DNA from 2 places in the Ruegeria sp. CDSB136 genome. Region 2 is predicted to be linked to the other one. Evidence: riboswitches for the same ligand, from Rfam matches in the RefSeq annotation. Region 2 holds a riboswitch; the other holds the start of a gene.
What was found. A riboswitch is a leader RNA that binds a small molecule or an ion and turns the genes downstream of it on or off. The one in region 2 is predicted to bind thiamine pyrophosphate.
Positions count from the first base shown of each region.

Region 1: linked by a shared signal. The riboswitch ahead of thiD (bifunctional hydroxymethylpyrimidine kinase/phosphomethylpyrimidine kinase) and the one ahead of thiB (thiamine ABC transporter substrate binding subunit) in region 2 are both predicted to bind thiamine pyrophosphate.

Region 1 covers NZ_JBXWOP010000014.1:83,291-87,704, reverse strand. Annotated here, with positions in the region: gene AC2FIR_RS15595 (thiazole synthase) at 1-497, opposite strand, end outside; gene thiS (sulfur carrier protein ThiS) at 499-693, opposite strand; gene AC2FIR_RS15585 (FAD-dependent oxidoreductase) at 677-1,654, opposite strand; gene thiD (bifunctional hydroxymethylpyrimidine kinase/phosphomethylpyrimidine kinase) at 1,651-2,454, opposite strand; TPP riboswitch at 2,500-2,606, opposite strand; gene dnaJ (molecular chaperone DnaJ) at 2,867-4,012, opposite strand; gene dnaK (molecular chaperone DnaK) at 4,087-4,414, opposite strand, start outside.
Region 2 covers NZ_JBXWOP010000021.1:13,895-18,308, reverse strand. Annotated here, with positions in the region: gene AC2FIR_RS19900 (trimethylamine methyltransferase family protein) at 1-576, opposite strand, end outside; gene AC2FIR_RS19895 (LysR family transcriptional regulator) at 692-1,582, shown strand; TPP riboswitch at 1,668-1,772, shown strand; gene thiB (thiamine ABC transporter substrate binding subunit) at 1,805-2,785, shown strand; gene AC2FIR_RS19885 (thiamine/thiamine pyrophosphate ABC transporter permease ThiP) at 2,761-4,308, shown strand; gene AC2FIR_RS19880 (thiamine ABC transporter ATP-binding protein) at 4,295-4,414, shown strand, end outside.

The DNA.
Region 1 (4,414 bases), on a different contig from region 2:
GCATATTCGTTGTTCAGACCGCGCCCGGACCCGATGGGCGCGCCCCACGGCATCAGAACCTCGCAACCCGCCTGCAACAGGCGTTCGCCGACGATCAGATCGTCCGTTGTGTAGGGAAAGACCTGAAATCCATCTTCCGTCAGGATGCGGGCGGCTTCGACCAGTTGAAACACATCCGGTTGCAGGCTGTCGGTATGACCGATCAGTTCCAGCTTGATCCAATTGGTCTGAAAAACCTCGCGCGCCATCTGGGCGGTTGTCACAGCCTCTTTCACCGTGTGGCATCCGGCGGTGTTGGGCAGGACAATGACACCCAGGTCGCGGATCATCCGCCAAAAGCTCTGCCCGGCCCCACCCGCGCCTTCACGGCGCAGGGATACCGTGGCAACACCGGCCCCGCTGAGGCGAAACGCGTGTTCCAGAATGGCCGGACTGGGATACTGCGCCGTGCCCAGCATCAGCGGATTGGGCAGTTCTGTGCCGTAAAAGGTCTTCACGTCAGCCCCCCTGCATCGGGGCGACAACTTCGACCCGGTCACCATCTTCGAGTTTTAGTGCCAGTCGAAGGCTTGAAGGGACGAACTGTTCATTCACAGCGGTAGCTACGCAGCCCGAGAATCCACATTCCGCCAGCAAATCTGACAGGGTTTCTGCGCGGCTTTCGCGCGCCTCGCCATTAAGCACGATCTTCATCGACCATCTCCGAATGTTTGTTTTCCAGCGCCAGATCGGCGACGCCCTGTGCCAACGCGGGCGCAAGCAAGTAGCCATGGCGATACAGGCCATTGGCATAGATCGTTCGACCCAACCGGCGGATGCGAGGCAGGTTGTCGAGAAAAGCGGGGCGAAGATCGACACCGATTTCCAGGATCTCAGCCTCACCAAAGGCCGGGTTCAGCGCATAAGCCGCACTGAGAAGCTCCAACATCGAGCGGGCAGTAATCCGGCCGCTGTCCTCGGATTCGATCATCGTTGCGCCCAGCATGTAGACCCCGTCACCCCGCGGGACGACATAAAGCGGCATGCGCGGGTGCAGCAGTCGCACAGGGCGAGAGAGCGTGACATCCGGGCAGCGGATCACTAGCATCTCGCCTTTGACGCCACGCAGATCATGCAAGATCTCACGCGCGTGCAACCCCCGGCAATCGATCGCATTCTCCAACCGGGAAGGGGCCAGTTTACGGTGAAAGGGCACACCTCTGTCCCTGAGGTGACTGTAGAGGTCCCGCAACGCTTGCCGGGGATCAAGATGGGCCTCTGCCCGGAAGAAGAGACCGTTACCGAAATTGCTCATGTCAGGCTCTAAATTGGAGATTTTTCCACCTCCGATTTCTGAATACCCATCCGTTCGGCGTGCAAAGCGGCGCAGATCCGGTAGGTCGCGCGAATCCGCAACAACCAGCGTTCCGCAACGATGCACCTGCGTTCTGGCGGCCCACCAGTCAATCGCTGTTTGTCCAAGCCGCAGAACCGGCTCCTCGGCATTTTCGTATTCACACCAGGGGGCAAGCATGCCACCCGCCCACCAGGAACAGCCATGTGGACCCGGCGCACCTGCCGGGTCGAATATCTGCACGTCAGCGCCGCGCGATACCAGCTCGGTGGCAACAGTCAGACCGGCTACTCCGGCACCTATGACCGACCAGACAGTCATGCGGGCCAATGCTGATGAAAATGATGAACTGGCCCATGCCCGCGACCGATGTCCAGATCATCGGACCGGGCTATCGCGCCTTGCAGATAGCTGTGCGCATCTGCAACGGCCGTCATCAGCGGTTTTCCCAGCGCCAGCCCGGCAGCAATTGACGCAGACAATGTGCAGCCAGTGCCATGCGTGTTTTTGGTATTTCGGCGCGGTGCCGTGAACTCTGCCACCAAGCCCGAAGCGTCGATCAAGAGATCACGGCAAATGTCGCCGGATCCATGCCCGCCCTTCATCAGAACGGAACCTGCGCCCATGTCACACAAGGCAAGCCCCTGTTTTACCATCTGATCCGGCGTCTCCGCAGCCGGGCAATCCAGAAGGCGTCCGGCCTCGGGCAAGTTCGGCGTCAATAGCGTGGCTATGGGCACGAGCACCGCCCGTAATGTCTCAACCGAGTCTTCCGTCAACAGGGCATCGCCGGATTTGGCGATCATCACAGGGTCCAGAACGATGGGACCACGAAACGCTGCAAGGCTGTTTGCAACACATCGGATGATCTCCGGTGTCGCCAACATGCCAATCTTGACGGCGCTCACGCTCAGATCAGACAGAACGGCATCGATCTGTGCGGCGACAGTATTCAGCGGGATCCCGTGAACGGCGGTAACGGCCCGTGTGTTTTGCGCGGTCACGGCGGTGATCACGCTGGCACAATAAACCCCCAAGGCAGACATTGCCTTGATGTCAGCCTGAATTCCGGCCCCACCGCCACTGTCCGAGCCTGCAATTGTCAGCGCAATAGGCGTCATATCGTTGCTCCATCAAAATTGGGCAACGCGCGCATGGAAAACGTCTGACAATCTGAGACCGTTCCCTACGCCGGTATTGCCCGGATCAGGTTCGATGGGTTAGCGCATTAACGCCTCTCAGCCCTTCGATCAGGGCACCCCAACGGTTGCCCGGACAATCACAGGCACATCAGAAAAATACAAGACTGAATTTGATCTGTTTTATGGCCACCCTGATCCCTTGGGTAAGGCCAAAAGTATTTGCGAGGCTCTGCCTCGCGCTCCGGGATATTTTTGGCCAGATGAAGGAAAGATCCCTTGTTCATCTGGCTCCAAATATCCCGGGGGAGGCGCCCAAAGGGCGGCGGGGGCAGCGCCCCCTACAAAAAAAGCCGCCCGAAACCGGGCGGCTTTGATTGGGAATGCGGTTCCCTTAGCTTTTCATGCCATCCCAGAAGGACTTGACCGACGAGAAAAAGCTTTTTGATTCCGGGTGGTTGTCCTCTCCCAGATCGTCAAACTCACGCAGCAGTTCTTTCTGGCGACTGGTCAGGTTGACCGGTGTTTCCACAGCCAGTTCGATGAACATGTCACCCACGCCAGCGCCACGCAGGGCGGGCATTCCCTTGCCACGCAAACGCATCTGGCGGCCCGACTGGCTACCTGCCGGGATCTGCACCCGGCCACGACCGCCATCGATGGTGGGCACTTCGATCGAACCACCCAGAGCGGCCTTGGCCATGCTGACCGGCACGCGGCAATAGAGGTTTATGCTGTCGCGCTCAAACAGCTTGTGATCGGACACTTCGACAAAGATATACAAATCGCCCGGGGGGCCACCACGCATTCCGGCCTCACCCTCACCCGCCAGACGGATGCGGGTTCCGGTTTCGACACCGGCTGGAATATTGACGGACAGCGCCCGTTCTTTTTCCACCCGACCCGCGCCGCCGCAGGATTTGCAGGGATTCTTGATGATCTGACCCAATCCCGAGCAGGTCGGACAGGTGCGTTCAACGGTGAAAAAGCCCTGTTGCGCGCGGACCTTGCCCATACCCGAACAGGTCGGGCAGGTGGTCGGTTCAACGCCGCTTTCAGCGCCCGATCCATCACAGGCCGAACAGGCCACGGCAGCGGGCACGTTGATGGTTTTTTGCAGGCCCGCAAACGCCTCTTCCAGCGAGACGCGCAGGTTGTAACGCAGGTCGGAACCGCGCGCTGCACGACGGCCACCGCCACCGCGCTGGCCACCCATGAAATCGCCGAACAGGTCGTCGAACACGTCTGAAAACGCGCTGGAGAAATCGCCCTGACCAAAGCCACCGCCGGGTCGGCCGCCGCCACCCAAGCCGTTTTCAAAGGCGGCATGGCCAAAACGGTCATAGGCAGCCTTGCGTTCTGCGTCTTTCAGAACGTCATAGGCTTCGTTCGCTTCCTTGAACTGCGCCTCGGCTTCCGGGTTGTCCTTGTTGCGGTCGGGATGCAACTCTTTGGCTTTCCTGCGAAAACCTTTCTTGATCTCGTCCGCCGATGCACCCTTGGACACGCCGAGTACATCGTAATAGTCGCGTTTTGACATCAGTGTTTCCTTCTGCCTCAACGTAAACGGGCCGGCCCGGTATCCGGACCGGCCCGAATTGGCCCGGTTACCCGTTAGTTACGCTTGTCGTCGTCCAGATCTTCGAACTCGGCGTCGACAATATCGTCATCACCCGGAGCGGCGTCCGCAGCTGCCGGTTCATCCTCGGCCTCTTCGGACTGCGCCTTGTAGATGGCCTCGCCCAGTTTCATGGCCGCTTCGGTGACGTTCTGGATGCCCGATTTGATCTTGTCGGCGTTTTCGGTTTCCAGCTCGTCTTTCAGCGCGGCAATTGCCAGCTCGATGGCCTCGATGGTGGTCGGGTCGACCTTGTCGGAATGCTCTTCCATCGACTTCTCGGTCGAGTGGATGAGGCTTTCCGCCTGGTTCTTGGCGTCGACC
Region 2 (4,414 bases):
GGAAACATGCTTGGACGTGCCCATCAGGCAGGCATAGGCAGTGTTGAGGTCCATTGCCGCAGCAGGGTCAACGTCGCGCGCAACGACCGGACGGCTGAAATGATGGATGTTCTCCATCCTGTCGACCAGTCGGGCGGCATCATACAGGTCGGTCAGGGTTGAAGGGCGGTAGTGGCCCGTATCGATGTCGAAGACACCCGGCGCGGCGCCGCCGGTGGACATATGGACCCGCGTGCCTTCTATCCGCAGATCGTTTTCAGGAACCTGCCCGCAAAGGACAAAGTTCCGCCTTGCCTGCTTGATCGACTTGCGCACAAGGGCGCGCGGAAACAACAATCGTCCGTCATCGCCCAGCGTCCCGCCCGCTGCCGTTACTTTGTCGACCATGGATGGGGTCGGCTGACTTAGTCCGAGAGTCTCAAGCAGCAGTAATGCGGCTTCCTCGGTCTGAGCGACTTCATTAGGGGACAGCGGTTTCAGGCACCCGCCAACCACACCCGGCCATACCGCAGGGCTGGCCTCGTCGCTGTTATCTTGTGTCAGACGGTCCTTGCGACCGCGCCGGCGCGTAGACATCGGCCTATTGTCATGAGCTCAGCTTCATTCAAAGTCAGCCTACACAGCCATAGGGCTTGTTTACAAAAGCCGTTTTCTCAGCAATTGATGAGTAAAACTTACATTAGGGAAATTCGTGACCGCCTCTCTTCCCGCCCTTCGCGCCTTCGATGCAGCCGCCCGCCAGGGCAGTTTTCGAATTGCGGCCGAGAAACTGTCAGTCACACCCACGGCGATCAGCCATCACATTCGAGGGCTGGAAGAGCAGCTGGGTGTCAAGCTGTTTGAACGGGCCGGGCGCGAGGTCGCGTTGACGGAAGATGGCAAGCGTCTGGCGGCAGCAACGGCTCAGGCATTTGAAGTTCTGAATGACGCGGTGCGTTCGGTTCGCCGCAGCTCCCGCAAGGTGGTCCGACTTGCTGCGGGGCCGATTTTCACTGCCCGCTGGCTGATGCCCCGGATCGGTGATTTTTGGGACGACCACCCCGAGATCGAGCTGGAGGTGGTTCCTTCTTATCAACCCGGCACGCTGAACAGGGCAAACATCGACATCGTGATCCGCTGGGAACGAATGGCCGAGATGCCCGAAAATGCGATCAAGCTGATCGAGCTTGCCCCCGTTGCCATAGCGTCGGAGGCATTTGTCATGAAGCACGGCCCGGTGAATGAGCCCCAAGACCTGTTGCACTGTCCGCTGTTGCATCAAAGGAACCACTGGGGTTGGCTCGACTGGTTCCGGGCGATGAATGTCCCGGTTGATGGCCCTTTGCGTGGTCCGATCTTTGAAGATGCCAATGTTCTGCTGCGGGGTGCCGCAGAAGGGCAGGGCGCGATTGTCGGCTGGCTGCCCTTGATCGATCAGGATCTGGCCGAAGGTCGCGTCGTGCGTCTGTTTGATGAAAAAATAACACCCACTCATGGTTACTTCGTCGAGAGCACAGGACTTGGCCGATCGCGACGCGAGACCCGGGCCGCGATTGAATGGCTGCAGGTTCAAAGCCTGGGCTCGCAGGCTGATCTGCCCTGATCCCGCCAGTTGAGAAGCATCCTTCATGCCAGTGAAGCGTGAAGGGCGAATTTGGTTGAAATTGTTTCGACATCACCCTAATCACGGCCTCACCTCGGGGTGCGCGGAATGCCGCGCTGAGACGCCCATAGCGAACCCGTTGAACCTGAACCGGCTAGAACCGGCGGAGGGAAAGGTGACGGTTTCATCCACCCTTGCCCTCTCGCCGCAATGGAGGATGACATGAAACATCTGCTGATTGCTGCGGGAATTCTGAGCGCGACTTCGGCTATCGCCGCCGACAAACCTCAGCTGACCGTTTTTACTTATGACAGCTTCGTCTCGGATTGGGGTCCGGGTCCGCAGGTCAAGGAAGCATTCGAAGCGGTCTGCGACTGCGAACTGAACCTTGTTGGAGTGGAAGACGGTGCCGCCCTGTTGTCGCGCATCCGTCTGGAAGGTGAAAACTCGGATGCAGACGTCGTCTTGGGTCTGGACACAAACCTGATTGCGGCAGCAAAGGAAACCGGCCTGTTTGCGCCCAGTTCGGTCAGCGCCGAATACACTTTGCCCGTAGAATGGAACGATGACGTATTCGCGCCTTACGACTGGGGGTATTTCGCGTTTGTCCATAATGCCGACGCAGCAGCACCGGCCAATTTCCGTGAGCTGGCCGACGGTGATACCAAAATCATCATTCAGGATCCGCGTTCATCCACACCAGGGCTTGGCCTGTTGCTGTGGGTCAAAGCCGCCTATGGTGACGAAGCCCCCGAAATCTGGGCAGGACTGGCTGATAATATCGTGACCGTCACCAAGGGCTGGTCCGAGGCGTATGGACTGTTTCTTGAGGGTGAGGCTGACATGGTTCTCAGTTACACCACATCACCTGCCTATCACCTGATCGCTGAAGAAGATGCAAGCAAGGCGGCGGCGGCATTTGACGAAGGTCACTATATGCAGGTCGAAGTAGCCGGGAAACTGGCCGGAACCAATCAGCCTGAACTGGCGGACCAGTTTTTGCAGTTCATGGTTTCGGACGCTTTTCAGCAGATCATTCCGACAACCAACTGGATGTATCCGGCGGTAACGCCTGCGGCGGGCCTGCCCGAAGGGTTTGATACACTGACCGTACCGGAAAAATCTTTGCTGCTGGATTCTGATCAGGCGGCAGCCGTGCGGGACGAGGCGTTGGCGGAATGGCTGGGCGCGCTCAGCCAGTAAATCCGACGCCGGGTATTGGCGCGGCGACACTGATTGCCGTGCTTATTCTTGGTACGTTCGCCGCAGTTGCCCTGCGCGCCGACTCCGCAAGTGGGTTCGGACCGGCCGATTGGTCAGCCCTTCGGTTCACGCTGGTTCAGGCGGTGTTGTCCGCCATTTTCAGTGCAGGGCTTGCCGTTCCTGTCGCCCGCGCGCTGGCCCGGCGGCGTTTTCGCGGGCGGGCGGTTCTGATCGCGCTGCTGGGGGCGCCGTTCATTTTGCCGGTCATTGTCGCCATCATCGGCTTGCTGCAGGTTTTCGGCCGAGCGGGCTGGATTTCAGACGTTCTAGCGGTTTTTGGGCTACCGCCGATCCGTATCTACGGGCTGCATGGCGTGGTTCTGGCGCATGTCTTTTTCAATCTCCCCTTGGCCACGCGTCTGATCTTGCAGGGGTGGCAGGAGATTCCGTCCGAAAGGTTTCGATTGGCCGCCCAGTTGGGTTGCAACGGATGGGCCATGTTCCGGCTGATCGAAATGCCTATGCTGGCGCGTATCCTGCCCGGTGTTCTGGCCGTTGTTTTTGCCATTTGCCTGACCAGTTTTGCAGTTGCCCTGACTTTGGGTGGTGGACCACGCGCGACCACGATAGAACTCGCGATTTACCAGGCCTTTACCTATGATTTCAACTTGGGTCGCGCCGCGCTTCTGTCCGGGGTGCAGCTGGTTCTGACCGCGACTGCGGCCCTGGCAGCGCTCAGGTTCTCCAGGGGTGACGGGTTTGGTGCCGGGCTGGATCGTTCCATCCGACGCTGGGATGAAGGGACGCGGGCGTTTGATGCCTTCTGGATCAGCGCAGCGGCGGTCTTTCTCCTGCTGCCGTTGACCTCGGTCGTGATCTCCGGACTTTCGGGAGTGTTCGAGATATCGGTGCTGGTGTACCGGGCGGCCTTGATATCCGTTTTGGTCGCGGCAGCCAGCACCGTCGTTCTGCTGCTTCTGGCCTTGCCGATGGCGATGACGGTTGCAACCGGGCGATACGGGATCGTCGAACTCTGCGGTATTCTTGGATTGGCAGCGTCACCTCTGGTCATCGGCACCGGGCTGTTCATCCTGATCCGCCCACTTGCCAACCCTACTGTTCTGGCCCTGCCTGTAACGGCTCTGGTGAATGCCGTCATGGCGTTGCCCTTTGCCCTGAGGATACTTGTTCCATCGACGCGCGAGGTTGTTGCGCAATACGGTCGTCTGGCACTGTCACTGGATATGAGCAGATGGAGTTTTGTGACACGCATTCTGCTGCCCCGCCTGCGACCGCAAATCGGATTTGCCGCGGGTCTGGCGGCGGCACTGTCCATGGGGGATCTGGGGGTCATCGCGCTATTTGCCGATGCACAAATTGCTACGCTTCCGCTTCAGGTTTACCGGCTGATGGGAGCCTATCAGATGGAGGCAGCGGCCGGTGGCGCCCTGTTGCTGCTGGCGCTTTCGATGGGGGCATTCTGGCTTTTGGATCGAGGAGGGCGCTGGCATGCTGAAGCTTGATGGCTGTGCGATTTCAAATGGCGATTTCGTATTACGCGCGAACCTGCAAATCGAAACCGGATCACGGGTTGCGATCATTGGTCCTTCCGGTGCGGGAAAGTCGACC